Regions from separate parts of the Bacillus arachidis genome, predicted to be linked through region 2. Evidence: riboswitches for the same ligand, from Rfam matches in the RefSeq annotation. Region 2 holds a riboswitch; each other region holds the start of a gene.
What was found. A riboswitch is a leader RNA that binds a small molecule or an ion and turns the genes downstream of it on or off. The one in region 2 is predicted to bind S-adenosylmethionine.

Region 1 (6,457 bases), 880 kb from region 2:
GCGAGAACATCCCAGCCAATTGAACAACAAGCTGTAATAAGTGTATTTCTTCGTGATTCATAGCGTTCAACAAGTTCATTCACACAAGTTTGTGAACTTAATAGCGCCTCACAAGCTGCCTCTTGTACAGCACCAAAAATGCTGACGTACATATGGTCTTGCAATACATTGATTGTTTCAATGACACTTTCGTTACCGATAGCAAAGGCGATTCGCCAACCAGCCATATTAAATGTTTTTGACAATGTATAAATCTCAATGCCAACATCTTTTGCACCGTTTGCTTGTAAGAAGCTCGTTGGTTTGTTGCCGTCAAAGCCAATTGCACCATAAGCAAAATCATGCACGACTAAAATATCGTGTTTATTGGCAAAGGAAATTGTTTCTTCAAAAAACTCTTTTGATGCAGTAGCACCAGTCGGGTTATTAGGGTAGTTTAAAAACATTAATTTTGATTGTTTGGCAATAGATTCATCAATTTTTGCATAGTCTGGTAAAAAATTATTTTCTGCTAATAATGGCATTGTTTCAAAGTTTGCTTTTGCTAAAGCGACACCTGATAAATAGTCAGGGTATCCTGGATCGGGGACAAGAATTGTATCACCCGGGTTTGTGAAACAAAGCGGTAATTCAACAAGCCCTGCTTTTCCGCCAAATAAAATAGCGACTTCTGTTTTAGGGTTTACTTTGACTCCGTATTCACGTTCATAGAACGCCGCAAAGGCTTTTTTTAAGCTTTCATGCCCGCGAAATGGTGGATATTTATGGTGAACTGTTTTTTCTGCTGCATGTTGTAAAGCTGTTACGATATGCGGCGGTGTTGGTTGATCTGGATTGCCTTGTCCTAGATTGATAACATCATGACCTGCTTCCACCACTTTGTTAACTTTTGCAACAAGTGAAGCGAAAAACTGTGTTGGTAAGGATGTTACAACCCTGGAAGGTTGAAAATGTTTCATACTTTCCACCTCTTTTGAAAATTGTTACAATTCTAGTGACAAATAATATAGCCTTTCCAAGTTTTTGTAAAGGGAAAATTGAAAATGAGGTGGATAAAATGAAAATCGCATGTATTCAAATGGATATTGCTTTTGGTGATGTGAAAATAAATATTGAAAATGCAAAGAAAAAAATAAAAGAAGCGATGCAAGGAACACCAGATATTGTCGTATTACCTGAACTTTGGACGACTGGTTATGATTTAGAAAGACTTCCGGAAATTGCAGATGGAGATGGGATCCAAACAAAACAGATTCTTTCAGAATGGGCACAGAAATATGATGTAAATATTGTCGGTGGTTCCATTGCGAAGCAAACAGAGCACGGTGTTACAAATACGATGTATATAGTGGATCGTGAGGGGAGACTGCAAAATGAGTATAGCAAGGTCCATTTGTTCCAGTTGATGAATGAACATAACTATTTAATAGGGGGGAGTGAAACAGGAGAATTTACATTGGATGGTGTACAGTGTGGTGGTGTGATTTGTTATGATATTCGTTTTCCAGAATGGATGCGTGTTTATACTGTAAGAGGGGTAAATGTGTTATTCGTTGTAGCAGAATGGCCGTTTGTTCGCTTAGCTCATTGGCGTTTACTCCTTCAAGCAAGAGCGGTTGAAAATCAATGTTATGTGGTTGCGTGTAATAGAGCAGGAGAGGATCCACATAATGTGTTTGCTGGACATTCTCTTATTGTTGATCCATGGGGGGAAATTGTAGTAGAAGCAGGAGAAGAAGAATCAATTTTGCATGGGAAGCTAAACTTAGAAAAAGTTAAAGAAGTGCGTAAGGGAATTCCTGTCTTTGCCGATCGACGTCCAGAATTATATAAATAAAAATATTGACAAATGATTTTTATTCTTGTTATAGTCTGTAGCAGAAAGTTAAAAATTCAAATAAATCATGCAACTCTTATCAAGAGCAGGTGGAGGGATTTGGCCCGATGAAACCCAGCAACCGACCGTAATACCATTGCGAGATGGGGCGCTTATGCGCCAAAAAGGCACGGTGCTAATTCCAGCAGAAAGAATAGCTTTCTGACAGATAAGAGGGGAGAAGATAAACTTCAAACCTCTTTCTTCATGGGAAGAGGTTTTTCTTATGATGAAAAGCCTCTGCATTAAAAAAGGGGGATAAGAAAATGGGATATCGTTCATTAACAATAGAAACAGCAGTTCAGTATGTAAAAGAGCATGGATACTTTAGGACAGACGCAAAGCTAACTTGTCATGAAATAGGAGATGGGAACTTGAATTATGTATTCAGGGTCCATGATGGAGAAAGCGGCCTTATCGTAAAACAGGCTCTTCCATATGCAAAAGTCGTTGGAGAAAGCTGGCCACTTTCGTTAAGAAGGGCCACGATTGAAAGTCAAGCATTGCAAGTTTTTGCAAAATACGTACCAGAATATGTACCAAAAGTATATGGTCATGATGAAGAATTAGCTGTGACAGTAATGGAGGATTTATCGGCTTTTACAATTACTCGTAAAGGATTGGTTGAAGGGGAAGAATATCCGCTTTTATCTCAGCATATTGGGCGCTTCTTAGCACATGTTTTGTTTTATACGTCAGATTTTGGCCTACTAGCAGAAGAGAAAAGGGTGTTAGACGGAAAGTTTGTAAATCCTGATCTTTGTAAAATTACAGAAGATCTTGTGTTTACAGATCCGTTTGGGAACTATGAAACAAACGATTATGAGAAAGAATTGCAACCTGTCTTAGATGAACTTTGGTGTGATAAGAAATTAAAATTACAGGTAGCGCAGTATAAATATAAATTTTTAACGAGAAAAGAAGCGTTAATTCATGGTGATTTACATACAGGTAGTATTTTTTCATCATCTTCTGAAACGAAGGTAATTGATCCGGAGTTTGCAACATTTGGACCGCTTGGATTTGACCTTGGTCAATTTATTGCAAATTTATTGTTGAATGCACTAGCAAGGGAAGACGAGAAACGAGATATTTTATTCTATCATATTGAAAAAACATGGAGTAATTTTGTAGAAGTATTCACGAAGCTATGGCTATTAGAAGGGATAGAACCGTATACAAAGGAGAAACAATGGCTTGCGATTGTGCTACAAAATATTTTTGCTGACGCAGTTGGATTTGCTGGTTGTGAAATCATTCGTCGAACAATTGGATTAGCACATGTAGTAGATTTAGATGGGATTAAGAATAAAAGTCGAAGAATTCAAGCAAAAAAGCAAGCGTTATACTTAGGAAGAGAATTACTATTACATGAAGCAACAAATGCAGATGTTCGTGTGTTTCAAACAATATTTCGATATATTGTTTCTGGAGAGGAGGCAAGAGTATGAGCGCAACAGTTGCTGTTCCGCGTTCTGTAAGTTGGAAGGGAGATTCTATTACTTTATTAAATCAAACGAGATTACCACATGTTGTAGAATATAAAACATTGAATAGTATTGAAGATGTATGGAAAAGTATCGTTATGTTAGAAGTACGCGGGGCACCTGCAATTGGTATTACAGTTGCTTTTGGTTTAGCACTTGCAGCAAAAAAATATAATGCTATGAATATCACTGAGTTTAAAAAAATTTTCAAACGCGATTGTGATTATTTAGCAACCGCACGTCCGACAGCTGTTAATTTATTTTGGGCAATTGATCGTATGAGTAGCTCTATTAAGAAAGCAACAACAATTAAAGAATCGAGAAAAATGTTGGAAGAGGAAGCACTTAAAATTCAGCAAGAAGATGAAAATGTGTGCCGTAGTATTGGGGAACATGCTTTAACTAGATTTAAAGATGGAGATCATATTTTAACGATTTGTAACGCTGGAAGTATTGCTACGGCTCGTTATGGAACAGCACTAGCTCCGTTTTATATTGGAAAAGAGCGTGGGATAAACTTACATGCTTATGCATGTGAGACAAGACCTGTCTTGCAAGGAGCGCGTCTTACTACATGGGAATTGCAACAAGCTGGTGTTGATGTAACACTCATTACAGACAATATGGCAGCTCATGTGATCCGAAGAAAACATATTACTGCTATAATTGTAGGGGCAGATCGAATTGTTGCGAACGGTGATACAGCAAATAAAATAGGAACCCTGAATTTAGCTATATTAGCAAAGTATTTTCATATTCCTTTCTATGTTGCTGCCCCACTTTCTACATTTGATATCACGAAGAAAACGGGTGCTGAAATTGTGATTGAAGAACGTGACGAATCTGAAGTTACAAAGGTTTTTGGAAAACAAATTGCTCCAAAGGGCGTCAGTGTTTATAATCCTGCATTTGATATAACTCCTCATGATCTTATTACGGGAATTATTACTGAAAAGGGAATTCTACAAGGGGATTATGCAGTAGAGATTGCTTTATTATTTGAAAAACAAGCTAATATATAGTAGCTTGTTTTTTTATTGCCAAATTTCCTTTCTTTTGCTTATTTATGTAAAAGAAAGGAGGGGAAGTAGATGGAGGAATGGATATCTATGATCGGTAATGTTGGATTTCCAATCGTTGTGACGTTATATTTACTGCATCGTATTGAAAGTAAATTAGATGGTGTAATTGTTGCAATTGAGAAATTACCACAACAGATGACAAGATATGAAGCTCCGCATGAAACGAAGTGAGGGAAAAGGCTTATGCTTTCAAGAAGCATAAGCCTTTTTTTGCAATCAAAAAAGAGCTACTGTGATGTATAGCCGCCATCTATAACAACAGCCTGACCAGTTACTCCTTTTGTTTTCTCACTTGCTAAAAATAAAGCATAACTAGCAATTTCTTCCACAGCTAGCAATCGTTTTTGTGGTACGAGTGGATAAATAACGTCTTCTAATACACGCTCTAGTGGAACATTTCTTGTTGCTGCTAAATCTTGGAGTTGGTTTCGAACCAGTGGTGTGTCCACATAACCTGGGCAGAGAGCATTTACTGTAATCCCATGAGTAGCTCCCTCTAACGCGGCAACCTTTGTTAAACCAATTACGCCGTGTTTCGCACTATTATAGGCAGCTTTCCCGGCAAATCCGACAAGTCCGTTAATAGAGGCAACATTAATAATCCGCCCATACTTTTGTTTTTTCATAATTGGAAAAGTATGTTTTATGGCAATGAACGGTGCGATCTGCATAATTTTAATAAGAAGTTCAAACTTGTCGGTTGGAAATTCTTCAATTGGTGAGACATGTTGCATACCAGCATTATTTATTAATACATCAAGTGAGCCGAATTTAGTAATAGTTTCAGAAATCGCTTCGGATATTTCTTGCTCAGATGTCACATCGCATCTTAGACCGATTGCCTCATATCCTTCCTTGCGTAACTGTTCAGCAGCTTCTTTTGCACGATCTTCAAGACGATCACTAATCACCACTTTTGCTCCTTCTTTTGCAAATGCATTTCCCATTTCATAACCAATACCACTTGCAGCACCTGTTAAAAAGACGACACGATTTGTAACCATGATGAGAGCACTCCTTTATATATAAGATTTACCTTATTGCTCTATTTAGAGGGAATGTAATGAAAATCCTGCAAAGATTTGGAAAAATATACTGGACTATCTTGTTTTGCAAAATAGCTTTTGCTATACTATTTTGTAAAGCAAGATACTTATGCTTATCTATCTTGTAAAACAAGATAGAGGGAGGATTTGAATTATGTCGACAAGTCAAATGCTGAAAGGGATTTTAGAAGGCTGTCTCCTTGCAATTATTTCTGAAGGAGAGATATACGGATACGAAATGAGTGAAAAACTAGCTAAGTATGGTTTCACTATGGCAAGTGAAGGAAGTATTTATCCATTATTAATACGGATGCAAAAGGAAGGGCTAATTACGAGCGTAATGAAAGAATCTTCAACTGGTCCGAAGCGAAAATATTACACATTAACAGAAAAAGGTGAAGATGCACTTGATGAATTTATGGAACGCTGGGAAGTGATGCAAAGCAGTGTAGAACGTTTGCTAAAAGGAAAGGGGAGAAGATGATAATGCAAGTTTCTAAAGAAGGAGAAAAGTTTTTAATAGATATGAAAGTGTATTTGTTAACAAAAGGAATGAAGGAAGAAGATATAAATGCATTTTTAGAAGATGCAGAGCTTCATTTAATTGAAGGAGAGAAACGGGGGAAGAGGGTAAGGGATATTTTTGGAGATTCGCCGAAAGAGTATGCAGATGAATTGGCGAAAGAAATGGAGACAGATAAAGGAGGGAGTATAAGGAGCATTCTGGGGATGATGATTGGGGTTGGTGGATATTGGTTACTAACTAATATTTTGTTTAATAATCCAAATCATCAATTTACATTAACAAATGTACAATTAATTGGATATCCAATCGTTTTAATGATTACTATTATTGGGACAATTATTGCATTTCGGATGTCGTCTTTCAAAAGCAAATTAAAAGAATTTGGGATTATTTATGCAATAGTGATGATTCCAATTGTATTACTAGTGTTATTAATGTTT
Region 2 (12,391 bases):
CATATTTATCATTCTTAATGCTGCCTGGTCCATAGCACCGCCAACAGGTACACCATATTGTTGATAATGATATCTTCCTAAATCTTGAACCGTTGTAAACATCCCCGCATGTAAAATCTCAACATTCATTTCTTAGCTCCCTCCATAACCAGAAACTCTTCCTCTGTTATTGGGATAAAACGTAAATACATTCCGCTTTGGACATATGTAGGCTTTTCTTCATCTGGCTGAAACAATGCAATAGGTGTCCGGCCAATAATATTCCAGCCACCTGGTGTTTCTAATGGATATATTCCTGTTTGACTTCCGCCAATTCCAACTGAACCAGGCGCTATTTGTAAACGCGGTGTTTGTTTTCTAGGTGTTTCGAGCTCTTTGGGCATCCCACCTAAATATGGGAAACCTGGTGTAAACCCTAACATATAAACAAAATACGTCGCTTCACTATGAAGACGAATTACATCACTTGCACATAACTCATGGTATGCTGCAACTTCTTCTAAATCAGGTCCATATTTACCGCCGTAGCAAACTGAGATTGAAATACAATCATATTGTTTTTGCGTTTTATTTTGAGTATGACTAAGCAATCGATTTACGTATTCACATACAAAATCATAAGGCACTATCTTTCTTTCATTTTTCTCCCATAATTTATATACATCATAGTATACTGTTAAAGAAGCAAATGAAGGTACACACTCAATCATTCCATGAAAAGGATTTTGCTTTAATAGACTGCATAAATTTTGCACATTTTCATATATAGCCAAATCAATTTTTTCTCCAAATGTAACAACAACTGCTTGATCCCCTAGTGCTGAAAATTTCATCATATCCCTTCCTTTTCACCCATCCAGCCAAGTTCTTTCGAAATTTGATGCGCTGTTTCTTTCACTTTTTTAATAAAGGTTGGAATTGTCGATTCATTATACTCAATTTCTAATCCTGAAATACTAATACCAGCTATTACATGACCATCGCTTGCAAAAATAGGTGCTGCAATGGCAGCTGTATGGTTCTCAAGTTCCGAATAACTTATCGTATATCCTTCTCTTTTTGCCTTACGTAACTGGTTTTGTAACTCTTCTTTATCCACTATCGTTCCATCCGCAAATCGTTGTAATTGTACTTTCTCTACATACCGCATTTGATCGGCTTCTCCAAAATACGAAAGTAAAATACGCGGACATGCTCCTGCATATAAAGGTGCTCGTCTTCCAATCTCTGTGTATACTCTTACTGGTTGATCTCCATCCATTTTTTCAATATAAATTGCCTCATTATCATCTTGAATAATTAAATTGACAGCTTGACCAAGAGAATCACTAAGCTTTTTCATATATGGTTTTGCAATATTTCGTACCGATAATCGCTTCGAAACAAGTTGACCAAACCTTAAAAATATTAATCCCAGTCTATAGGCTCCCTTTGTTGTCTTTTGTAAAAAACCCATTTCCTCAAGCGAACCAATTAAACGGTATACAGATGTTTTAGGCATCCCCGTATGATGAACCATTTCCGTTAACGTTAACTCTTCATGTTCATAAAATAGTTCTAAAATATCCATCGTCTTTACAGCTGTTTTATTTATACTCATCCTAGCTCCCCTAAGTTCCGTAATTCGGAACAATAATTCCGTTTTTCGAAACAAATATATAATTTAAAATTATAAAATATTCTTTCTTTTTAGACAATATTTTTCTAAAATAAAAAAAAGCATTGAAATGAACATTCAATGCTTTTTAACACATATATCAAAACCTTATCTTTAATGCAACGCTCTTACTTGTTGCAACGGCCAAAATACTACTTCACCTTTTCCGACAATTTGATCTTCAGAAACAAATCCAAACATGCGGCTATCTTTTGAAACTTGACGATTATCTCCCAGTACAAATACTTGTCCTTCTGGAACTTTTTCTTTTCCAGTTTTTTGCTCTAACGTGAAATCAGGAGTTAGCTTCCCTTTACCTACCTGTTCCTTATACTCTGCTAGATATGGTTCATCTACCGCTTTTCCATTCACATATAATACGTCGTTTTTATACTCAATCGTATCCCCCGGTAAGCCAATTACTCGCTTCACTAAATCATATCCTTCTTTTCCATGAAACACGATAATATCAAAGCGATTTAAACCTTGTATATTATAACCAATTTTATTGACAAGGACACGCTCATTATTTTCTAATGTAGGCATCATAGACTCACCTTGTACGAGAGAAGGAGTAAATAAAATACCACGTACAATTAAAGCGATTCCTATTGTAATTCCTATTGTTTTAATCCATGAAATAATTTCTTTTTTCTTGCTTTTCTCCATTTTTTCCCCTCTTCTCTAGCATTATAATGATTTTGTCAATCCCACTAGATCTTGTACAGATTTTTGATTTATTTCAGCAAAACAAGATTTACCTTCTCGGACTGCAGTACCAATATGCGCTTCTGAAATTCCTGTTTCATTCAATACTCGTTGTATATTTTCCTTTGTCACACCACTTCCAGCAATGAGCTGTACATCACCTTGACTTACTCTTTGCATTTCATGGAGTACAGGAATATTTTCCACTATGCCTCCTTGTCCACCAGAAGTTAAAATATGAGTGATCTTTTCAAAATTACGCAATGTTTGAACTGCACCAACAAGATCAGCCATTTCATCTATTGCACGATGAAATGTGACATTCATTCCATCTACAACAGATAATAAATCAGCTAATTTTTCTTCATCAATTTGATTTTGTTCATTCAATACACCTAATACAACACCGGCTGCACCAAGTTCTTGCGCGACTCGAATATCTTCTTTCATCATTTCGATTTCTTCTGCTGTATATATAAATGACTTAGCATGAGGACGAATCATAACATGAATAGGTATGTTTACAGCTTTCACCGCTTTTTTTATAAAAGCATAACTTGGTGTTAATCCACCTTCTGTGTATGCTGAAATGAGTTCAATTCGATTTCCACCAGCTTTTTCAATTTGCTTCACATCTTCTAAACAAGTTGCAATAACCTCTAGCATGAAACTTACCTCTTTTCGTACTTTTTCCACATTATTATACCGTAGTATAAATCCGAAACATAGGTTTCTCATATAAAACTTGAAAAAAGCAAAGAAAATGAAAGATTTTTCAAACTCCTGTAAAGTTTAGAAAAACAAGTTCATTACCCTAAAGTTGCGTACTTGAGAAACAACTGAATTCTCTTTCTTTATTTCCATAATTACTATATTTCTGTTATTCTTTTAATATATTTCTAAATTTTGTCACAAACAATACAAGGAGGCTCATTATACGATGAATATGAAAGCTACAACATTGACAGCAACAACTATTGTAATCGCTTCTCTTTTACCATCCACTACTGAAGCAGATACGCAAACAACAGCTGTACAACCAAAGAGCAACGCAGGAATCGGATACGTAAAACTTGATAACGTTCAACTCTATCAAGAAAGCACAACAAATAGTGATTCCCTTGGAAGTATTTCATATAACACACCTGTGATTATTCTCGAAACTACACGTAACTGGTATAAAGTAAACTCCCAAAACAAAATTGGCTACATCCAAAAGTCCAATTTATCTTTGAAAAAGCTACATCCACAACAAACCCAACACATCGTAACTGCAGACGCCTTAAATATTCGTTCAAAACCAAGTATACAATCATCCATTATTGACGTATTACCAAACGGAGCATTTATCTCTGTCCAAGAAACACATCACGACTGGTATCTCATCTCTCACAACGGACAAAAAGGATACGTAAAAAAAGAATTTGTATCCAATCGTTCACACTCATTCGTTAATGGGATTACAATACAAAACAATGCTTACTACGTTGCAACTCCTAACTTAAAAGTACGCAGCGGTGCAGGGACAAACACTGCTGTTATTGGCTCTTTACAAAACGGAACGCAACTTCAAGTCGTTGATACTGTAGGTACATGGTATAAAATTCGTTTTGGCTCTGGATATGGGTATGTTGCAAAACATTATGTATTACAAAATAAACCACAAGAGAAATCTACATCACCTTCCATACCTGCTGTTTTTAAATTTCCAACACAAGGACAAGTTAGCTCACCATTTGAAGTGAGATGGGGACAAATGCATTATGGTGTTGACTTTGTGGCAACTGGAGATATTTCTATCCATGCTGCAGCTGCTGGGAAAGTTATCAAATCCTACTATTCTAGTAGCTATGGTAATGTTGTATTTGTCACTCATTACATAAAAGGAAAATTATATACGACTGTTTATGCACATATGAAAAACAGATTTGTACAAGCCGGAGATCGCGTTCAAGTTGGTCAAGAGTTAGGGCAGATGGGGAGCACTGGACATTCAACAGGACAACATCTTCACTTTGAATTACATAATGGGGAATGGAATTTCGAGAAAACAAATGCCGTTGATCCACTTCCTTACTTAGTACGGTAACATCTTATGCTACGTAATATTCCGTTACTTATTGAGTATCTAGCTTTCTTCGGTCTAATCTGTTGTTTTGTTATTTATGATACAAATATATATTTTTTAAGCATACTCATCTTATTTGTATGCTGTGAAATATTGCGAGAATTATATAAAATACGATTAAAAAAACACATTTCTCATCTATTTACATCACTCATTATTATCGTTTGTTTAATCACTAATTTTATGATTGATGGTCTATTTCTATCGAGTATGTTCCCTGTATTTTTTATAAGCGTTCTTCTTATTGTATCTCAATATATCTACGTGCCTGAACATCACAAAAAAGAAGATAGAGAAGAAAAGATTGTATAGTCTCTTCTGACATATACGTCCATACAAAAAAACCACTCTTGAAATAACAATTCAAAAGTGGTTTTTTCTGCACAAAACACTTTGTTTTTATAACTCCATACGGTTTAAAATATCTTTTAATGTTTTTAACTCTTCGATTGTCAATGTGATACCTTTTCCCATTTTATCATGTTCCGGTGCCCAATCACGCAAATCATACTTTGGCTCTTTGCCGTTCCAGCTAATTAGATTGAGTTCTTTGTTCCAGCCTTTAGGTGACTGTGATATAACTCCAAAAGTTTCTTTAATATCAAATTTGATTTCTGCCACTGTTTTTCCCCCTTTCACATATATATTCCCTTATCTTCTCTCCTACATTCTCTCATATGTTATATCGATAGTGCTAATTTTCCGCACGTCGATCATTGAACACCTTTCACTGTTCATCCCCTACAATAAAAAGAACTTTGGTGTATACCAAAGTTCTTTTTATCATTATCTTTTATCAAGTTTCGCCGCAATTCTATTTCCAATAAATTGTACAGATTGAACGAGAATCACAAGCATAAGTACCGTAACAACCATAACATCTGTTTGGAAACGATAATAACCGAAACGAATCGCTAAGTCACCGACACCACCACCGCCGACAACACCTGCCATAGCTGAGTAGGAAATAAAGCTTACTGTTAAAACTGTTAAGCTTAATACAAGACCTGAACGCGCCTCAACAAGCAGTACTTTCCAAACAATTTGCAGTGGCGACGCTCCCATTGCCTCAGCAGCTTCAATTACCCCTTTTGGAACTTCGCGCAGCGCTTGCTCTACAAGTCTTGCAAAATAAGGAATGGCTGCTACTGATAAAGGAATCGTTGCAGCGATTGGACCAATTGTAGTTCCTAATAAGGTTCTTGTAAATGGTACAAGAGCTACTAACAAAATGATAAATGGAAATGAGCGAATAATATTTACGATGCCGTTTAATGTACGATGGACAATATTTTGTTCCAAAATTTGTCCTTTGCTAGTAAAATATAAAATTACACCTAAAGGAATTCCTAAAATAATTGCCGCTCCAACTGAAAGTCCAACCATTAAAAATGTTTGCAAAAGCGATGTCCAAATTTCTGGAAGCAGTGGAATAACATTATTGAACATGTGCAATGCCCCTCTCTCCTTCAACACCTAATAGAAGTTTTGCGATTTCTGTTGTTGGTTTTAGATGTTGGTCACGTAAATGGAAGGATTCAACAACTTCTCCTTCTTCCATCACTGCTACTTTATTACAAATTTGTTTAATGACATTCATTTCATGCGTTACAATTACGATTGTAACCCCTAGCTCTTTATTTATCTTTTGTAGAAATTGCAAAATAGATCGTGTCGTTTTCGGATCGAGTGCCGATGTCGGCTCGTCACAAAGTAATACTTTGGGATCATTTGCTAATGCACGTGCAATCGCAACACGTTGTTTTTGCCCACCGCTTAGTTGTGAAGGAAAATGATATGCTTTATCGCTTAAGCCAACAATTTCTAAGCATTCTCGCACTCGTTTTTCTTTTTCTTCTTTTGAAACTGACTTCAATTCTAACGGCAAAGCAATATTATCCGATACATTTTTATTATGAAGAAGATGAAAGTGTTGAAAAATCATACCAATCGACTGTCTTGCCGTTCGTAAATCTTTCTTCGATAACTTTGTTAAATCTTCTCCATTTACAATCACCACACCTGAATCCGGCTTTTCTAGTAAATTCATTGTACGTAATAACGTAGACTTTCCTGCACCGCTCAATCCAGCAATTCCGAATATATCATGTTCTTCAATTTGTAATGAGACTGATTTTACACCATGAAATAAACCTTCTTTCGTCTGGAACGTTTTATTGATATCGCGTAACGTTATCATTTTCATTCACTCCTTTTCATTTGATTTAAAAACATCGTCTGCTATTAGCGAGAGTGTTACATCATCCATTGGCGGATTGTGTAAACCAGCTCGAACATTTAAATAATAACGGTGTAGTGGATTTTTTTCAGATAAGCTTTTCGCTCCAACAATTCGCATTGCTTTATCTACAACCGATATGGCTACATTCGTCGCAATATATTTTGCAGCTGCTAATTCGGCTTGCAAAGATTGTTTATCTTCTGCCTCATCATATTTTTTTGCAACTTGATATAAAAACGTGCGTGCCTGCATAAGTTCTAGCTCTAATTCACCTACTAATCTTCTAATATTCGGCAGTAAACTGATTGGATGATTTAAACTATTCGGTTGATATGACTTGGCAAAATCAATCGCATAATTTCTTGCAGCCTGCGCAATCCCTAAATAACATGCTGGTATATGCAGTAACCATCCAATTCCTTTTGGTTTCACCTGTGCACCTTTTACATCTGTAAAAAATTTATTTTGGATTTCAACATTCTGTAATACAAGATCATGGCTAGCCGTTCCACGCATCGCAACACTATCCCATGTCTCCTCTATATAGACACCTTTTTCGTGCCTTGGAATCACAAATTCTCCTATCTCTTCTCGTCCTTCAATACTTGCTGAGATGATGAAATAATCAAGTACAGGTGCCATCGTTGTAAAAGTCTTTCTGCCGTTTATAACCCATTTATCACCTTTTTTCACAGCTAATGTTTCTGGTTTCCCGCCCCTTGTTGGACTCCCTGTCTTCGGTTCTGTTGCTGCTCGGTTAAAAAGAGCACCTTTTTTTACTTCTTCACAAAACCAAGAAAACATATCAGGTTGCCATGAGCGATTTTCCGCAAGTTCTTTCACAATTCCAAGGTGCCAACCAATTGATAAAGCGGTTGCTCCATCTCCCTCTGCAATTTTTTCTTGAAATAAAACAAAATCATACAATGAAATGGCCTTTCCACCGACATCTTTTGGTAATGTTAGCTTCGTATAACCAATATTTTGTAAATCTTTAATATTTTCAAAAGGAAAAGATCCGAGTTCACTCAGTTGATGTTCCCTTTCTGCAAATCGCGGAATGAATTCTTTTATTTTCTCCAATACGAGAACTTGTTCTTCTGTTTCTATAAATGATAATGTCATATCAAGATCTCCTTTACTTTAAGTAGTCAGGGAGCACAAACCCCTCAAATTGTTCTTCAGATTGAATCATCTTTTTAAACTCTGGTGAATGATATGCTTCAATTAAATCTTTCACAAATGGTTTTTCTTTATCTTCATCGCGAACAGTAACAATAATTCTATGTTGTGATGGTGTTTTTTCTAATTCCAGCGCTTCTTTTAACTTATGTCCAGATGAAATAACAAGGTTTCCGTTAATAATACCGTAATCTAAATCTTTCATAGCTCTTGGAATTTGTGGTGATTCAAGCGGTACCAATTTGAAATCTTTCTTTTTAAACGTTATATCTTTTTCAGAGATTGTTAAAATATTTACATTGTCTTTTAATTTCACCCAGCCAATCTCTTCTAAAATACGTAATGCACGTTCTAAATTAACTGGATCATTTGGTACCCCAATCTTCATTCCATCCTTCAAATCATCTAATGACTTATGTTTTTCAGAGTATACACCTTGAGGTGCTGATGGAACCTGAATAACGCTCGAAATTTTTGCATTATTTTCTTTTGCGTACGATTCCATAAAAGCAGTACTTTGAAATATATTTGCATCAATATCCTTATTTGTTAGGGCTGGATTTGTTTCGTTTGGTGAATTAAACTCAACAATTTTAATTTTATAGCCCTTTTTCTCTAAATATGGTTGAACTGCCTTTTTCACTTGATCACTGTATGGTCCTGGGGTAAACCCTAAACGAATTTCTTTTTGGTCACCTGCAGATGATTTTGCGCAACCAGAAATTACAAATAAACTGCATACGATACTTACTAGTGTAAAAAATAAACGCTTCATCTTTTCTCTCCTCCTACTAAAAAAACAACCTTACATATAAGAAGGTTGTCATTTCTTTTCCTTCTTATCTACTCGGAATTAGCACCTTTTTATCACATGATAGGTTGCTGAAGTTTCATTGGGCCGTTCCCTCCACTTCTCTCGATAAGATTATATTTGATTATGCATTTTATTGTGTCACTATTCCGATAAAAATACAAGGTTTTTATCGGAATTTTTTCTATAATTTGTAAAGTTATAGAAAAAAAGACAGACTCAGCAGAACTATTCTACCTTTGTCTATCCTTTTTCTTACTTTCTTAATCACCTTTCAAAGTACGTATAGGTAACGATGCAACATACCCAATATAAGAGCACAATTCTTTAAAAAAGAACGGAATTTCTGTATCTAATGTTTTATATGCTGATGTGGGAGTCGGCGATGCGTATGCATCCATCCCAATATGCTTCGCTATTCTCATCGCTCGCTTCATATGAAGAGGATCGCTTACGATTGTATAAGTATGTAAGCCATTGTCAATTCCAACTTGCTTAGCATTCTTCAAATTATCTTCTGTAAAACGCGACTGTGTTTCAATTAATATATCTTCATCCTTTACGTCATGCTTTAATGCATACGCTTTCGCAGTCCGTGCTTCTTCCAGCTCTGATTCAAATTTAGTACCACCTGTAAAAATAATTTTCTTAATACTTCCATTTTTATACAAGGAGATTGCATGATTGATTCGTTCGCGGAATACAGGAGACGGTTTTCCATTCCAAGAAGCCGCTCCTAGTACAACAGCAGCATCTGTAGGTACCTCATCTGTTTTAAAGCGATTACTCCAAATATCGTAAGCTGCATAACTAATAAATAGAATTATAGAACTAATCATAAGCAAGAACACTTGCAGAACTCGTCTTTTCTTACTTTTCTTATTTTGTTTCATTTGTACTAGCCTCCGCGCATCATCCATACTTCTATTAATTTAAAATGACCTTTTTCGAATCATTACATTTGAGTTTATTTAAAAGAAGGAACTTTTCTAAACAATCAATTCGTATTATAAAGGATTTTCATTCAAATAGAGGATTTTTAATTTACTATTATTTGTGGTTCATACTATATGAGCTTGATTTATGTACAAATTTCCTCATACAACTCCATTGTAACGAATTTTTTCACGGAAGGGAATGATGAAACAAAAGTATATAAAAGAAGTAATCATTTTGTAAGAAAAAAAGGTATATTTTCCTCTCTTAAGAGCATATACCTCTTCCGTTTCACTTTACAATCCAATATTTCATATGTTGTTCCTCAAGTACACATGTAAAGCCTATCTTTTCTAACACTCTACTCGAAGCGACATTACTCGTTAAACAATCTGCCTTAATCGTTTGCACTTCTTCATTCTGCTCCAGCCACTTAACAAAGGCCTTTGCCATTTCAGTTGCATAGCCTTTCCCTTGATATTCTGGTACAATGCTATATCCAATCTCTACTGTACCAGTTGAATCAGGAGCACCTTTACAACCCATATCACCAATAATAACATTATCTTCCTTATGAATAATAAGTCCGCTCCATTTACTTTGTTTCGGGCTTTTTCGTAAACTTTCAGCAATCCACGGCAAAATATCTTTATAATCTGGCATTGGCCATTCTAAAGATATTTTATACGATATGATTTCCTGTAGCTCTTCTCTCCCTTTTATCATTGCCTCGACAAGTTCTAATGTAAAGGGGATCATCTTTAGTCTCTTTGTTTCTAAATTTGTCATATTTGCCTCCTATTTATACATGTCCATTTTGTGTAGTAATCGATCTTTCACGATTGGCCACTCACTTGCAATAATGCTATATACTACCGCATCTCTTACATAACCGCTTGGTAACCTTCTCTCATTTCGTAATATCCCTTCTTTTACTGCGCCTAGTCGTTCAATCGCTCGTTGTGCTTTTTCATTTCGCAAGTCTGTTTTTATTTGCACACGCAGCATGTGTAATTCTTCAAACGCATATTGCAATAACATGTACTTACATTCCGTATTCACACTTGTTCGTTGTACACTCGGATGATACCATGTTTGGCCAAGTTCAACCGTTTTGTTATCATTTGAAATACTATACAAACGTGTACTGCCTACAACTTCATTCGTTTTTTGATCTATAACAACAAATGGTAAATCCGTTCCCTTCTCATATCGTTTTACTGCCGTTTCAACATATCGCTCCATATCTTGATAACTTTCCATTTTAGCTATTAAATACGTCCAAACTTCTTTATTCCCTTCCACAATTGCAAATAATTTTTCTACATCATTTGCATCCATTAATCGCAACATCGCTCTTTTGTTTACTATTTCCATAAATACATCCCCTTTTCTATGTATCTAGCTATATTATAGTTTGCAACATAACACATATCAAAATATTCAAAATTTCATTTTCTATCGATTAAAATCTAATAATACGGAAAAAGGACTTACTTTAAGAACATAAGTGTGTCTTTTCATCTCTTACAGTAAAACATATGCAATTGGCCCACTAATCACTAATGTTAAAATCGTTCTTTCAATATACAAAATTAATAAGTTCTGAAACTTTTCATGGTATATCCATAGATAAAATACATGGGATAGACGTCGAAAAAAGCAAAACAAATGATACGGATACAACCGCAATCACAATCTTAGTTACAAGCGGCGCACTAACGACAAGTAATGAAAACTATTTTTTTATCCTTTTTCGATATTTATTATGACCATCTGCCACGCCAAAATACTCAAAGCCATTGTTTTTATAGAATTTGTTTAGTTTAGTATTATTTGCAACACAATCTAACTTTAAGAACTTTTTGTCAGTGTGCATATTATCTTGAATCCACATCAAAATCCTTTCACCTATTCTCCTTTTCATATACTTAGGGATAATCGCCAGTCTATGTAAATATAGTGAATCAAAAAAAACATCTTCACCAAAAATATGGCGATCCCACTCACTTTGCGTGGAAGAAACTGTAAAAGTACCTATCATTTCATTTTCTTTTAAAACGATGTAAGTGTTGTTGTTCGTTACAGCTTGTGCTATCTCTTCGTCATCTCTACCTTCTAAGAGGTACTGCCACTGATTGATTTCTTTATCTTTTAACCATTGAGCGATTTCTTTTAGCATATTAATAATAAGAGTACTTTCATTATTATGTGCAGTTCTAATTTGATAGCCTTCAAGAGTATTCTGATTCACTTTTCCTCCTCCTTTTTAATACTTCAGCTATTTATCTTGCTATTTGTGGGTAGTAAGCTCTCTTTTTATTACCTTTTATAACCCAAAAAGGCTTAGAGATTTCTCCAAACCTTTTTTATCCAAATAAAATTTTAGAAAACCACTTCTTGAGTACTTATCACATTATTGATTTCGCTGCGCTTTTTTAAACTCCTCCTTAATTTGATTAAGCGTTCCTTCTTCTGTAATTAATCGGTATGCTGCATACGCTAATGCTTTTGCGGATGTAACTAAGGCTTTATCGCCAAGTTCCGAACAAGCTGCTTCTCTAAATTCATTCGTATGCGCAATTAAATGGTCTGGACCAATTTTGATATAAGGATGAATCGTTGGTACAACTTGACTCACATTTCCCGCATCTGTTGAACCGATTCCAAGTCTCTCTTTACGATTTACTTCTTCACCAAGGTTTTCTAATTCCTCAGCAATCACTT
Region 3 (12,391 bases), 1.7 Mb from region 2:
AGCAGACTGAAGAAGCCACAGTCTGCTTTTTTGTTACATTTTATAGGTTTGTTTTACTGGGATTGTAACAGTTTCTTTTCTGTTAACTAATAATAATTGCACACCGAGGTACAATGTGCTCGCCAATGCCATGCCAGAAACTGCATCTAAGAAGGCATGCTGTTTTGTGAATAATGTCGATAAAATAATGAGTGTACCAAAGAACGTAAGAATCCAATATTCCCACTTATGCTGCTCTCTTCGCTTATAAGCAGCTAACATAATGACAAATGTTGTGAGAACGTGGATGCTAGGGAAACAGTTTACAGGTTGATCAATACTATAAATATAACGAACTAAGTCAGAAAATACATCTGTCCCTACTACTGTAGGGCGGGGTACTGTTGTTTGCCACAAATAGTAAATCGAAAAGCATGTTAGTTTTCCAAGGATAACGCTGCTTAATGTTACATAATATTGTTTACGATCAGCAAAACAATAGTAAATGAGTGCTCCATATAAGTATGGGAACCAAAGTAAATACGGAATAATAAATACTTTTACAAACGGAATCCAATCATCAACTATAGTCGTAACGTCGACGGCATGAACGCCAGATTTATTTAGTACATCGTAAAGCGGACTTACGAGTACGAGTAGAAGTATATAACTTAAGGGAAGAAAAGATGAAAGTTTATATTTTTTCATGAAAATCTCCTAGTGTTTAGTAATGTAAGTAAATCCAGTTGATTATAATATAGAAAATCAAAATGAGCTATCGATTTTACTTACATTTTTTTGAATTTGCCTTACATTTTTGTCACTTGACTTTTGAGATGGGGGGAGTAAGAATGAAGCGTTTGCTGAATTTTTGTTTTCTTATATTGTTATGTCTAGTAGGGGTGGGGTGTGCACAAAATAAGGATATACCACCTGTTCAAGAGTATAGCGGAAGGGCATTGGCTATTGGAGTTGTGGGGGAGGCACCAAAGGATACGTTTAGAAATATAAAGTTTGAGAAAATAAAGTTAGATGAAATGAAGGAGAAATCTGAAGAAGTTGACGGATTTCTTGTTATGAAAGAACATTTTGAAGAAGCATCAAAAGAAAAATATACAGATCTATTTTTAGGGTTGAAAAAGCCAGTGTTTTTTATTGGTTTAAAGGATCGGCCCTATTTCATTTTTACTGAAAAAGATTTAGATTATCATAATGCGCCAAGAAATGGAGCAATGATGTATACACAAGGATTTGTAAACGTTGGAAGTGGTGAGGGACAAATTTGGGGTACCGATTTATACAATGATACGATTTCAGAACAAAGCATTCATAATATGTATATATACGTATTTCAAACGATTGCGGATTATTTGAGTAGGCAGTAAGAAGCTCTTGATTTAGGAGCTTCTTCTGTTTGATTTATTTAATCAAACGTTTGTTTAAGATGTATGTTCGTGTTTATCCTGCTATTCGTGGGCAGTCATACTCCCACCTTAACATTTAGCACAAGCAAAGAGGTTAGATGGGAGATAAACTTCCTGTAAAATCCCCATTAGTGAGGGCTAATAATCAGTGGAGGATGAAGAAAACCCCGCTGATTAAAGTTTCACTTTATGGTGTTTAATCTATCAAATAAACGTTTGTTTAAGATATATGTTCGTGTTTAACATACACGATAAATTGAGAGGAAAATATTTTAAATATAAAAATGGCGGAAAATAAGGAAAATTTGCAGGGGAAAAGAAAATTGTGACGAAATAAGTTAAAGTTTGGAGAAGAATCGTTTGAAATAATAGAATGTTTTCTATATGATAAAGATAAAGGTTAGCAAAAAGTAGGTGAATTTATGACAGTAACATTTTATTCATATCCAAAGTGTGGCACATGTCAAAAAGCGAAAAAATGGTTTGAGGCAAACGATGTAGCATATGAAATGATTCATATTGTTGAAAATCCACCGTCAAAAGAAGATTTGCGTAATTTACATGCAAAAAGTGAATTGCCATTAAAAAAATTCTTTAATACAAGTGGAATGCGTTACCGTGAACTTGGCTTAAAAGATAAGTTAAAGGAAGCAAGTGAAGACGAAATGTTTGAGCTTTTAGCATCTGATGGCATGTTGATTAAACGTCCAATCGTAACAGATGGTACGAATGTAACACTTGGTTTTAACGAGGAGCAGTTTGAAAGTGTGTGGAAAAAGTACCAATAAGGTATTTTTACATAATTAATACATTCACTGGAGGTACAGTCATGAGCATTCCAAATCATTTACGTTACTCTGAAGAACACGAATGGGTAAAAACTGAAGGCAACCAAGTTGTTATCGGTATTACTCATTTCGCACAAAGTGAGTTAGGCGATATCGTATTCGTTGAACTTCCTGAAGTAGGTGCAACAATTGAAGCTGACGAGCCATTCGGCAGCGTAGAATCTGTTAAAACAGTTTCTGAATTATACGCACCTGTAAGTGGTAAAGTTGTGGCAGTAAACGAAGAATTAAGCGATCAACCAGAACTTGTTAACGAATCTCCGTACGAAGGTGCATGGATGGTTAAAGTTGAACTTTCTGATGCAAGTGAAGTAGAGAAGTTATTATCTGCAGAACAATACGCAGAAATGACAAACCAAGACTAATTTTAATCGAAATAAAAGGGACAGCCTATGTGCTGTCCCTTTTATTTTGCACTGTGAGCGAGCCGCTTCCGCTTTTTTTGATGTCTAGCTTCAGCGGCAAGAACAGTCGGTCGTTTCGCACCTTCCCGCGAGGTAAAGGGCGCCTCTTTGTCAGAAGCTCCAACGTCCTCCCGTTCTGAGCGAGCCGCTTCCGCTTTTTTTTTGATGTCTAGCTTCAGCGGCAAGAACAGTCGGTCGTTTCGCTCCTTCCCGCAAGGCAAAGGGCGCCTCTTCGTCAGAAGCTCCAACGTCCTCCCGTTCTGAGCGAGCCGCTTCCGCTTTTTTTTGATGTCTAGCTTCAGCGGCAAGAACAGTCGGTCGTTTCGCTCCTTCCTGCGAGGCAAAGGGCGCCTCTTTGTCAGAAGCTCCAACGTCTTCCTGTTCTGAGCGAGCCGCTTCCGCTTTTCTTTGCAAAAATAAACAGGAAACAACATGAAAATATCGAATATACTATATACTAAAGTAAGGTTGTTTTTATAGTATATGGTGATCGGGTGATGACATATGGTCTATGTAGAGAAAGTCATTATTGTCGAAGGAAAATCAGATAGAAGAAAGATTGAATCTATTATTCGGGAACCAGTGGAAATTGTTTGTACAAATGGTACAATTGGTTTGTCGAAAATGGATGAACTCATTGATCAGTTTTTTGATAAAGATGTATATGTACTAGTGGATGCTGATGCCGCAGGAGAGAAGCTTAGAAAACAATTTCGGAAAGAATTCCCGCAAGCTGAGCATATTTACATTGATCGTTCGTATCGTGAAGTGGCAACTGCTCCTTCTAATCATTTAGCGAACGTATTATGGGGAGCTGACATTGACGTTTATACAGAATATTTACGGTAAGGAATGATAGAAGTGATTGACTGGACAGGTGTTGAAGTAACAGCTCTAATAGCAGACCAAGAAAAAACAGTATTATATGTATATACACCGATGTGTGGAACATGCCAATTAGCAAAGAAGATGTTAACAGTGGTAGAAGCTACTATATCTGAATTGGAAATAGGAATGTTAGATTTAAACTATGCACCTCATTTAGCGCGAGAGTATGAAGTAGAAAGTGTACCTTGTTTACTCGTATTTGAGCGGGGAACACTTATAAAGAAAATATATGCATTTCATTCGGTTGAATATTTATATAAAGAATTACAGTAGGTGGCAAAGTTTTTGCCGCCTCGACATATTTCTTGGGAAATATGCCTGAAAGATAGAAGTGGTACGTTATTTGTCGAGAGAAAGTAACAGGATTGCTCTTTGAGAAGATGGAATGGTATTAGTAGAAAGTGATATGAAGGATGTGACTAGAATGGGATTATATTCGTTGCTTCAATCATTTGTAACATATGCTAATGCACAATACCATTTAGAACCGCTTCTTCGGCAAGGGGAAAAAACAATCAATTTTCGTTTAGGAGACGAGAGGTGCTCACTTCAAATTTCAAGAGAGTATATACAAGTTTTGAAAGAGGCGCGCGGAACAGAACAATTGATTTGCTTTCAGGAAGAAAACTTACGGAGGTTAGTTGCTGGGAATATTAGGTTACAAACATTGGTGAATAGCGGATGTGTTCAATATAACGGAACGTATCGTACGATGCTATTATTAGAATCAGTATTTCACATATGTAAACCAATGCGAGTAGGTGCTTAATATTCTGAAGTTTTACTTTTTGCGATTTTTTTTGTTGACATAGTGAGTGTATGTTGATACAATTCAAGTCATAAAATATAGACAATTTAATAAATTTCAAATCAGACGAAAATTTAATCTGATTTCTCTTATCAAGAGAGGTGGAGGGACTGTGCCCTATGAAGCCCGGCAACCGTCAACTTTTATGTTGAAATGGTGCCAATTCCTGCAAAGCAAATGCTTTGAGAGATGAGAGGAAGGGATCATGTTGATATATGCATATAAACCTTTCTGCTCATTCTAGGGGCAGAAAGGTTTTTTTGTTGTTTGAATGAGGAGGACATTCGAATAATAAGAGGAGCTAGAGCGAAAGATTACTCACATGAAAAAATAAAAAAATTGTAGAGTGAACCTGAGCGAGCCGCTTACGCTTTTTAAATACAAAAAGGGGTGAACATCATGATTTTATTAGAAAATGTAAAGAAAATATATAAGTCAAAAAGCGGTGATGTCACTGCTGTGGATAATGCCAATTTACAAATAGAGAAAGGCGAAATCTTTGGTGTTATTGGATATAGTGGTGCTGGAAAAAGCTCTTTGATTAGGTTGTTTAATCAATTAGAGAAACCAACTTCCGGACAGATCACGATAGCTAATCGTGTTATTTCAGCAATTACTGGTAATGAACTTCGCAAGGCAAGACAAGAAATCGGAATGATTTTTCAACATTTCAACTTACTTTGGTCACGAACTGTACGTGAAAATATCGCTTTTCCACTTGAAATTGCGGGTGTTGATAAAGCGGAAAGAAGAAAACGTGTGGAAGAGTTAATTCGTCTTGTTGGATTAGAAGGAAGAGGAGACGCATATCCATCTCAATTGAGCGGTGGGCAAAAGCAGCGTGTCGGTATCGCGAGAGCGTTAGCGAATAATCCGAAAGTTCTTCTATGTGATGAAGCAACTTCGGCTCTTGATCCAGAAACGACAGATCAAATTTTAGATTTACTATTAGATATTAATAAGCGCCTCGGTTTGACAATTGTACTAATTACACATGAGATGCACGTAATTCGAAAAATTTGTAATCGCGTTGCGGTAATGGAGAAAGGGAAGATTGTAGAAAGTGGTCCTGTACTTGACGTATTCCGTAATCCAAAACAGGATATTACAAAACGATTTGTACAGCAGTTAACTGATTCAGAAGATACAAATGAAACGATTGAGAATTTAATAGAAAAGTATCCAGATGGAAAAGTAATTCGCTTGCAGTTTATTGGTGAAGCGGTAGAACGTCCAGTACTTCAAAGGCTAATGCAACGCAGTGATATTGAAGTTAGCATTTTGCAAGGGAATATCGCACAAACGAATAACGGCTCTTACGGCAGTTTAGTCGTTCATTTAAACGGTGAGGAAACAGCGATCCAGCAAGCAATTCAAGGAATACATCAAGATCAAGTAGAGCTGGAGGTGATTACACATGGATAAGTTACTCGCAAATGTAGATTGGAATCAAATGCTAGAAGCGACAGGTGAAACATTATATATGACGGCAATCGCAGCATTTGCGACATTTGGTTTCGGTCTTATTTTAGGATTGTTACTTTTCATGACGGCAAAGGATAATTTGTGGGAAAACAAAGCGATTCACACAGGGATTGGAGCATTTGTAAATATTTTTCGTTCTATTCCATTTATCATTTTAATTATTTTATTAATTCCATTTACGAAGATTCTTCTTGGAACAATTCTTGGAGCAAGCGCAGCACTACCAGCTTTAATTATTGGAGCAGCACCGTTTTATGCAAGGATGGTTGAAATCGCACTTCGTGAAATTGATAAAGGCGTGATCGAAGCTTCAAAGGCAATGGGAGCGAAAACAAGCACAATTATTTGGAAGGTATTGATTCCGGAATCGCTACCAGCGCTTGTATCTGGTATTACGGTAACGACAATTGCTCTAGTAGGTTATACAGCAATGGCTGGTGTTGTAGGTGCTGGTGGGCTTGGTACACTGGCATATTTAGAAGGATTCCAGCGTGGAAATAACGATGTGACCATTGTAGCAACAATTTGTGTATTACTCGTTGTTTTCTTGATTCAATTTATTGGTGATTTTGTTACAACTCGAATTGATAAACGATAAAATAAAACGGGGAAGGGTGTTTATATCATGAAAAAATTATTACTTACAGCACTTATTTCAACTTCAATTTTTGGGCTAGCAGCTTGTGGTGGGAAAGATAAAGATGAAAAGACACTTGTTGTGGGAGCTTCTAACGTACCGCATGCTGTTATTTTAGAAAAGGCAAAACCTTTACTTGAGAAAAAAGGAATTGAATTAAAAATTGAAAAATTCCAAGACTACGTGCTTCCGAATAAATCATTAGCAGATAAGGACTTAGATGCAAACTACTTCCAGCACATTCCATACTTAGAAAAAGAAATAAAAGATAAAAAATATGATTTTGAAGTAGCAGGGAAAATTCACTTAGAGCCAATAGGAGTATATTCTCAAAAATATAAAAGCTTAAAAGACCTTCCAGACGGAGCAACAATTATTATGAGTAACTCTGTTGCTGACCATGGACGTGGTTTAGCAATCTTACAAAAAGAAGGTATTTTAAAAATTAAAGATGGTCTAGATCCTGTTAAAGCAACTACGAAAGATATTGCAGAAAATCCGAAAAACTTGAAGTTCAAAACAGATATTGAGCCTGGTTTATTACCACAAGTGTATAACAATAAAGAAGGCGATGCGGTTTTAATTAACTCAAACTATGCGATTGATGCAAAATTAAACCCAGAGAAAGACGCGATTGCAATTGAAGGAAATGACTCTCCATATGCAAACGTAGTTGCCGTTCGTAAAGGCGATAAAGATAAAAAAGAAATTAAAGCTCTTATAGAAGTGTTACATTCTAAAGAAATCGAAGACTTTATTAATAAAGAATATAAGGGAGCTGTTGTTCCTGTAAAAGAATAATAGGTTATAAAAAGGGCTGGTAAATGCCAGCTCTTATTTTGTACCTAGTAAAACTCATATACGATAAAAATTCTAAAAATTACAAAAAAAGAGGGTGGAATCTTGTGAAGAAAATTATATTATCCATTTTTATAGCAGTCTTTGTATTTGCATTAGCTGCTTGCGGCGGGAAAGATGAAAAGACACTTGTTGTGGGAGCATCTAATGTACCACATGCTGTTATTTTAGAAAAAGCAGAGCCTATTTTAGAGAAAAAAGGTATTAAACTAAAAATTAAAAAATTCCAAGATTATGTATTACCAAATAAAGCGTTAGCTGATAAAGACATTGATGCGAATTATTTTCAACATATCCCTTATTTAGATAAAGAGATTCAAGAAAAAGGATATAAAATTGTAAGTGCAGGAAAAATTCATTTAGAACCGATGGGAATCTATTCTAAGAAGTATAAAAGTTTAAAAGACCTTCCAAATGACGGAACGGTAATTATGAGTAATAACGTAGCAGAACGTGGTCGTATGCTTGCATTATTGCAAAAAGGCGGCGTCATTAAACTGAAAGATGGTGTAGATATCGTTAAAGCAACAGTCAAAGATATTGTCGAGAATCCAAAGAACTTGAAGTTTAAAACAGATGTTGAGCCAGGGCTTTCACCAAAGTTATACGAAAATAATGAAGGTGATGCGTTATTTATTAACTCAAACTATGCAATTGATGCAAAATTAAACCCAACAAAAGATGCAATTGCTATTGAAGGATCAGAGTCTCCTTATGCAAATATTATTGCCGTTCGTAAAGGTGACGAAAATAGAAAAGAAATTAAAGAGCTTGTAGAAGTGTTACATTCGAAAGAAATTCAAGATTTTATTAAGAAAGAGTACAAGGGAGCAGTACTTCCAGTAAGTGAATAGGTACAGGAAAGGGCCAGGAAATATCTGGCCCTTTTTTCTTTATATAAATAAGAAGAAAGGTGTATCATAGTAGGACGTGAGGAAAATGCGTATATACATTTGTGAAAAAATTGTTACTTTTTTTCAGTGTTTGCGATATCATTTTATTTGATATAAAATTAGAATGAGAATAAAATGAGAATGTGAATGTTTTAGGAATTTTTAAAATGTATATAGAGGATTAATGGAGGTATTGAGATGGCTGGTTCTACATTAACGGTTAAAGACTTACATGTATCAATCGATGGTAAAGAAATTTTAAAAGGTGTAAACCTTGAAGTAAAAGGTGGAGAAATCCACGCAATTATGGGACCTAACGGAACAGGTAAATCAACTTTATCTTCTGCAATTATGGGTCACCCAAAATATGAAGTAACAGAAGGTAGCATCGTAATCGACGGTGAAGATGTATTAGAAATGGAAGTAGATGAGCGCGCACAAGCGGGGCTATTCCTAGCAATGCAATATCCAAGTGAAATTAGCGGAGTAACAAACGCTGACTTCTTACGTTCTGCAATTAATGCACGACGCGAGGAAGGCGATGAAATTTCTCTTATGAAATTTATCCGTACATTAGATAAAAATATGGAATTCCTAGAAATGGATCCAGAAATGGCACAACGTTACTTAAACGAAGGTTTCTCTGGCGGTGAGAAAAAACGTAACGAAATTCTTCAATTAATGATGATTGAGCCAAAAATCGCAATCTTAGATGAGATCGACTCTGGTCTTGATATCGATGCATTAAAAGTTGTATCTAAAGGTATTAACGAAATGCGCGGCGAAGAGTTCGGTTGCCTAATGATTACGCATTACCAACGTTTATTAAACTACATCACTCCAGACTTCGTTCACGTTATGATGAACGGTCGCATTGTTAAATCTGGTGGCCCTGAGCTTGCACAACGTTTAGAAGCTGAAGGTTACGACTGGATCAAAAAAGAATTAGGTATTGAAGACGAAACAGCAGAGCAAGAAGCGTAAGAGAGGAGCATAAACATGACAATCGGTACATTACCTTTCGATCAAGAAACAATCCGTCAGCGCGCTAGCGAAGTAAACGAAGCTGCTTGGTTGACTGAGTTCCGCTTACAAGCTCTTGCACAAGCAACTGAACTTCCAATGCCAACGCCTGATAAAACGAAAATTGATAAATGGGACTTTATCGGAAAAGGCGCTACCCTTAAGCAAGAGCCTGTAAGTTCTTTAGAGGAACTTCCAGAAGCAGTGAAAAATTTAATCGATGAAAATAACAGCGTATTAGTGGGGCGCACTGGTACAACTGCATTTGTTTCTTTAGCTGATGAAGCGAAAGAAAAAGGCGTTATTTTCACAGATATCGTAACAGCTGCAACTGAGCACGCTGAATTAGTACAAAAGTACTTAATGAAAGACGGCGTGAAAGTGGATGAACATCGTTTAACAGCACTTCATGCAGCATTAATCAACGGCGGTGCATTTGTATATGTTCCAAAAAACGTTGTTCTTGAAACACCACTTCAAGCTGTTTTCTTAGTAGATGGCGAAGAAGCAAACGTATATAACCATGTACTATTTGTTGCAGATGCGAACAGTTCTGCAACATACGTAGAAAACTACGTAGCAAACGAAAATATTACAGGTATTGCAAATATCGTGGCTGAAGTAATTGTAGAACAAGGTGCACAAGTGAAATTTGGTGCAGTTGATCTATTAGCGAAAGATGTAACATCTTATGTAAATCGCCGCGGCGTTGTTGGTCGTGACGGCCGTCTTGAGTGGGCATTAGGTCTTATGAATGACGGAAATACAATTTCAGAGAACGTAACGAACTTAATGGGCGACGGATCATTTGCTGATACAAAAACAGTAACAATTGGCCGTGGTAACCAAACGCAAAACTTTACAACGAAAGTTGTTCATTTCGGTAAACACTCTGAAGGTTTCATCTTAAAACACGGTGTACAAACAGATAGTGCAACATCTATCTTTAACGGAATTGGTAAGATTGAACACGGTGCATCTAAATCAAATGCACAACAATCTTCTCGTGTTCTTATGTTAAATGAAAAAGCACGCGGTGATGCAAACCCAATTCTTCTAATTGATGAGGACGATGTAATGGCAGGTCACGCAGCTTCTGTAGGCCGCGTAGATCCAGTACAACTATACTACTTAATGAGCCGTGGTATTCCGAAGAAAGAGGCAGAACGTTTAGTCATCCATGGATTCTTAGCACCTGTAGTAAATGAGCTTCCAATTGAAGGAGTAAAAGCACAGCTTGTTGAGGTAATTGAAAGGAAAGTTCGCTAATGGATATTCATGAAATACGCAAACAGTTTCCAATTCTTGATCAAAAAGTAAACGGCAAACAACTTGTTTATTTCGATAGTGCAGCAACTTCTCAAAAACCAATTCAAGTCATTGAAACGTTAGAACGTTACTATAAAGAATATAATTCTAACGTGCATCGCGGTGTTCATACGCTCGGTACAAAAGCTACCGATGCGTATGAAGGTGCACGTGAGAAAGTTCGCAAGTTTATTAACGCGAAATCAATGGAAGAAATTATTTTCACGCGCGGAACAACAACTGCATTAAATACAGTAGCAGCGAGCTATGGCCTGGAAAATGTAAAAGAAGGCGATGAGATTGTCATCTCTTACATGGAGCACCATAGTAACATCATTCCGTGGCAACAAGTTGCGAAGAAAACAGGCGCGACTTTAAAATATCTTCCGCTTCAACCAGACGGAACAATCTCTATTGAAGATGCTCGTCAAACAATTACACCGAATACAAAAATCGTTTCTATCATGTATGTGTCTAACGTACTTGGAACGATTAACCCTGTAAAGGAAATTGCAGAAATCGCTCATCAAAACGGTGCAATTATGGTTGTAGACGGTGCGCAAAGTACACCTCATATGAAAGTAGATGTACAAGATTTAAATTGTGATTTCTACGCATTATCCGCTCATAAAATGTGCGGGCCTACAGGTATCGGCGTATTATATGGTAAGAAAGAATTGCTAGACAATATGGAGCCAGTTGAATTTGGCGGCGAAATGATTGATTTCGTAGACTTACAAGATTCTACGTGGAAAGAGCTTCCGTGGAAGTTTGAAGCAGGTACACCGATTATCGGTAATGCGATCGGACTTGGAGCGGCAATTGATTTTCTAGAAGAAATCGGTCTTGATAATATTGAAAAGCATGAACATGAATTAGCGCAGTACGCTTTAGAAAGACTATCAGAAGTAGATGGCGTTACAATTTATGGTCCAAAGCATCGCGCTGGTCTTGTTACATTTAATATTGATGAGGTACATCCGCATGATGTAGCAACAGTATTAGATGTAGAAGGTATTGCGGTTCGCGCAGGTCATCACTGTGCACAGCCGCTAATGAAGTGGCTAAAAGCTTCTTCTACAGCACGTGCAAGCTTCTATTTATATAATACAAAAGAAGAAATCGATACATTTGTTGAAGCGCTAACGAAAACAAAGGAGTATTTCACAAATGTCATTTAATAATTTAGATACGTTATATCGTCAAGTTATTATGGATCATTATAAAAATCCGCGTAACCATGGCGTGTTAGAGGATAGTGTTACCGTTAACTTAAACAATCCAACTTGCGGCGATCGTATTCAACTTACGATGAAGGTAGAAGATGGAATTGTACAAGAAGCGAAGTTTGAAGGAGAAGGATGCTCAATCTCCATGTCTTCAGCTTCGATGATGACACAAGCAGTAAAAGGAAAGAAAATTGAAGAAGCACTAAAGCTTTCTAAAATTTTCTCTGACATGATGCTAGGAAAAGAGTATGATGACAGCGTAGATTTAGGAGATATTGAAGCATTACAAGGCGTATGCAAGTTCCCTGCACGTATTAAATGTGCAACATTAGCTTGGAAAGCTTTAGAAAAAGGCTTAAACGAAGATAAGTAATGTAAGAGGGTCCTAAACACGAGGTTATCTAAGGAGGGACATACCAACATGGCGAAGCAACTGCCAGATATCGGCGATTATAAATATGGTTTCAAGGATAAAGACGTTTCGATTTTCCGTGCTGGACGCGGTTTAACAAAAGAAATCGTTGAAGAGATTTCACGTATGAAAGAAGAACCACAGTGGATGTTAGACTTCCGTTTAAAATCACTGGATAAGTTCTATGAAATGCCA

Region 1: another riboswitch for S-adenosylmethionine. It lies ahead of mtnK (S-methyl-5-thioribose kinase); the one in region 2 lies ahead of QRY57_RS15405 (MetQ/NlpA family ABC transporter substrate-binding protein).
Region 3: another riboswitch for S-adenosylmethionine. It lies ahead of QRY57_RS24610 (methionine ABC transporter ATP-binding protein); the one in region 2 lies ahead of QRY57_RS15405 (MetQ/NlpA family ABC transporter substrate-binding protein).

What each region holds. Positions count from the first base shown of each region.
Region 1 is NZ_CP127376.1:3,569,511-3,575,967, reverse strand. Features, by position in the region: gene QRY57_RS19955 (pyridoxal phosphate-dependent aminotransferase) at 1-959, opposite strand, end outside; gene QRY57_RS19950 (carbon-nitrogen family hydrolase) at 974-1,837, shown strand; SAM riboswitch class I at 1,911-2,052, shown strand; gene mtnK (S-methyl-5-thioribose kinase) at 2,143-3,327, shown strand; gene mtnA (S-methyl-5-thioribose-1-phosphate isomerase) at 3,324-4,385, shown strand; gene QRY57_RS19935 (YvrJ family protein) at 4,455-4,616, shown strand; gene QRY57_RS19930 (3-hydroxybutyrate dehydrogenase) at 4,673-5,449, opposite strand; gene QRY57_RS19925 (PadR family transcriptional regulator) at 5,646-5,975, shown strand; gene QRY57_RS19920 (DUF1129 domain-containing protein) at 5,978-6,457, shown strand, end outside.
Region 2 is NZ_CP127376.1:2,682,149-2,694,539, forward strand. Features, by position in the region: gene QRY57_RS15350 (5-oxoprolinase subunit C family protein) at 1-129, opposite strand, end outside; gene pxpB (5-oxoprolinase subunit PxpB) at 126-833, opposite strand; gene QRY57_RS15360 (IclR family transcriptional regulator) at 833-1,600, opposite strand; gene lepB (signal peptidase I) at 1,772-2,326, opposite strand; gene QRY57_RS15370 (copper homeostasis protein CutC) at 2,348-3,031, opposite strand; gene QRY57_RS15375 (SH3 domain-containing protein) at 3,306-4,454, shown strand; gene QRY57_RS15380 (hypothetical protein) at 4,461-4,805, shown strand; gene QRY57_RS15385 (YdbC family protein) at 4,893-5,114, opposite strand; gene QRY57_RS15390 (methionine ABC transporter permease) at 5,280-5,942, opposite strand; gene QRY57_RS15395 (methionine ABC transporter ATP-binding protein) at 5,932-6,693, opposite strand; gene QRY57_RS15400 (acyl-CoA dehydrogenase family protein) at 6,700-7,860, opposite strand; gene QRY57_RS15405 (MetQ/NlpA family ABC transporter substrate-binding protein) at 7,874-8,692, opposite strand; SAM riboswitch class I at 8,754-8,843, opposite strand; gene QRY57_RS15410 (YdcF family protein) at 8,992-9,621, opposite strand; gene QRY57_RS15415 (GNAT family N-acetyltransferase) at 9,956-10,453, opposite strand; gene QRY57_RS15420 (GNAT family N-acetyltransferase) at 10,463-11,041, opposite strand; partial or broken gene QRY57_RS15425 (YjiH family protein) at 11,192-11,399, opposite strand; gene QRY57_RS15430 (GNAT family N-acetyltransferase) at 11,403-11,918, opposite strand; gene QRY57_RS15435 (M20 family metallopeptidase) at 12,081-12,391, opposite strand, start outside.
Region 3 is NZ_CP127376.1:4,429,514-4,441,904, reverse strand. Features, by position in the region: gene QRY57_RS24645 (phosphatase PAP2 family protein) at 34-687, opposite strand; gene QRY57_RS24640 (hypothetical protein) at 831-1,364, shown strand; gene QRY57_RS24635 (arsenate reductase family protein) at 1,826-2,191, shown strand; gene gcvH (glycine cleavage system protein GcvH) at 2,233-2,616, shown strand; gene QRY57_RS24625 (toprim domain-containing protein) at 3,160-3,504, shown strand; gene QRY57_RS24620 (thioredoxin family protein) at 3,508-3,816, shown strand; gene QRY57_RS24615 (hypothetical protein) at 3,968-4,312, shown strand; SAM riboswitch class I at 4,438-4,547, shown strand; gene QRY57_RS24610 (methionine ABC transporter ATP-binding protein) at 4,751-5,776, shown strand; gene QRY57_RS24605 (methionine ABC transporter permease) at 5,769-6,434, shown strand; gene metQ (methionine ABC transporter substrate-binding lipoprotein MetQ) at 6,462-7,274, shown strand; gene metQ (methionine ABC transporter substrate-binding lipoprotein MetQ) at 7,379-8,185, shown strand; gene sufC (Fe-S cluster assembly ATPase SufC) at 8,423-9,208, shown strand; gene sufD (Fe-S cluster assembly protein SufD) at 9,224-10,516, shown strand; gene sufS (cysteine desulfurase SufS) at 10,516-11,736, shown strand; gene sufU (Fe-S cluster assembly sulfur transfer protein SufU) at 11,726-12,157, shown strand; gene sufB (Fe-S cluster assembly protein SufB) at 12,206-12,391, shown strand, end outside.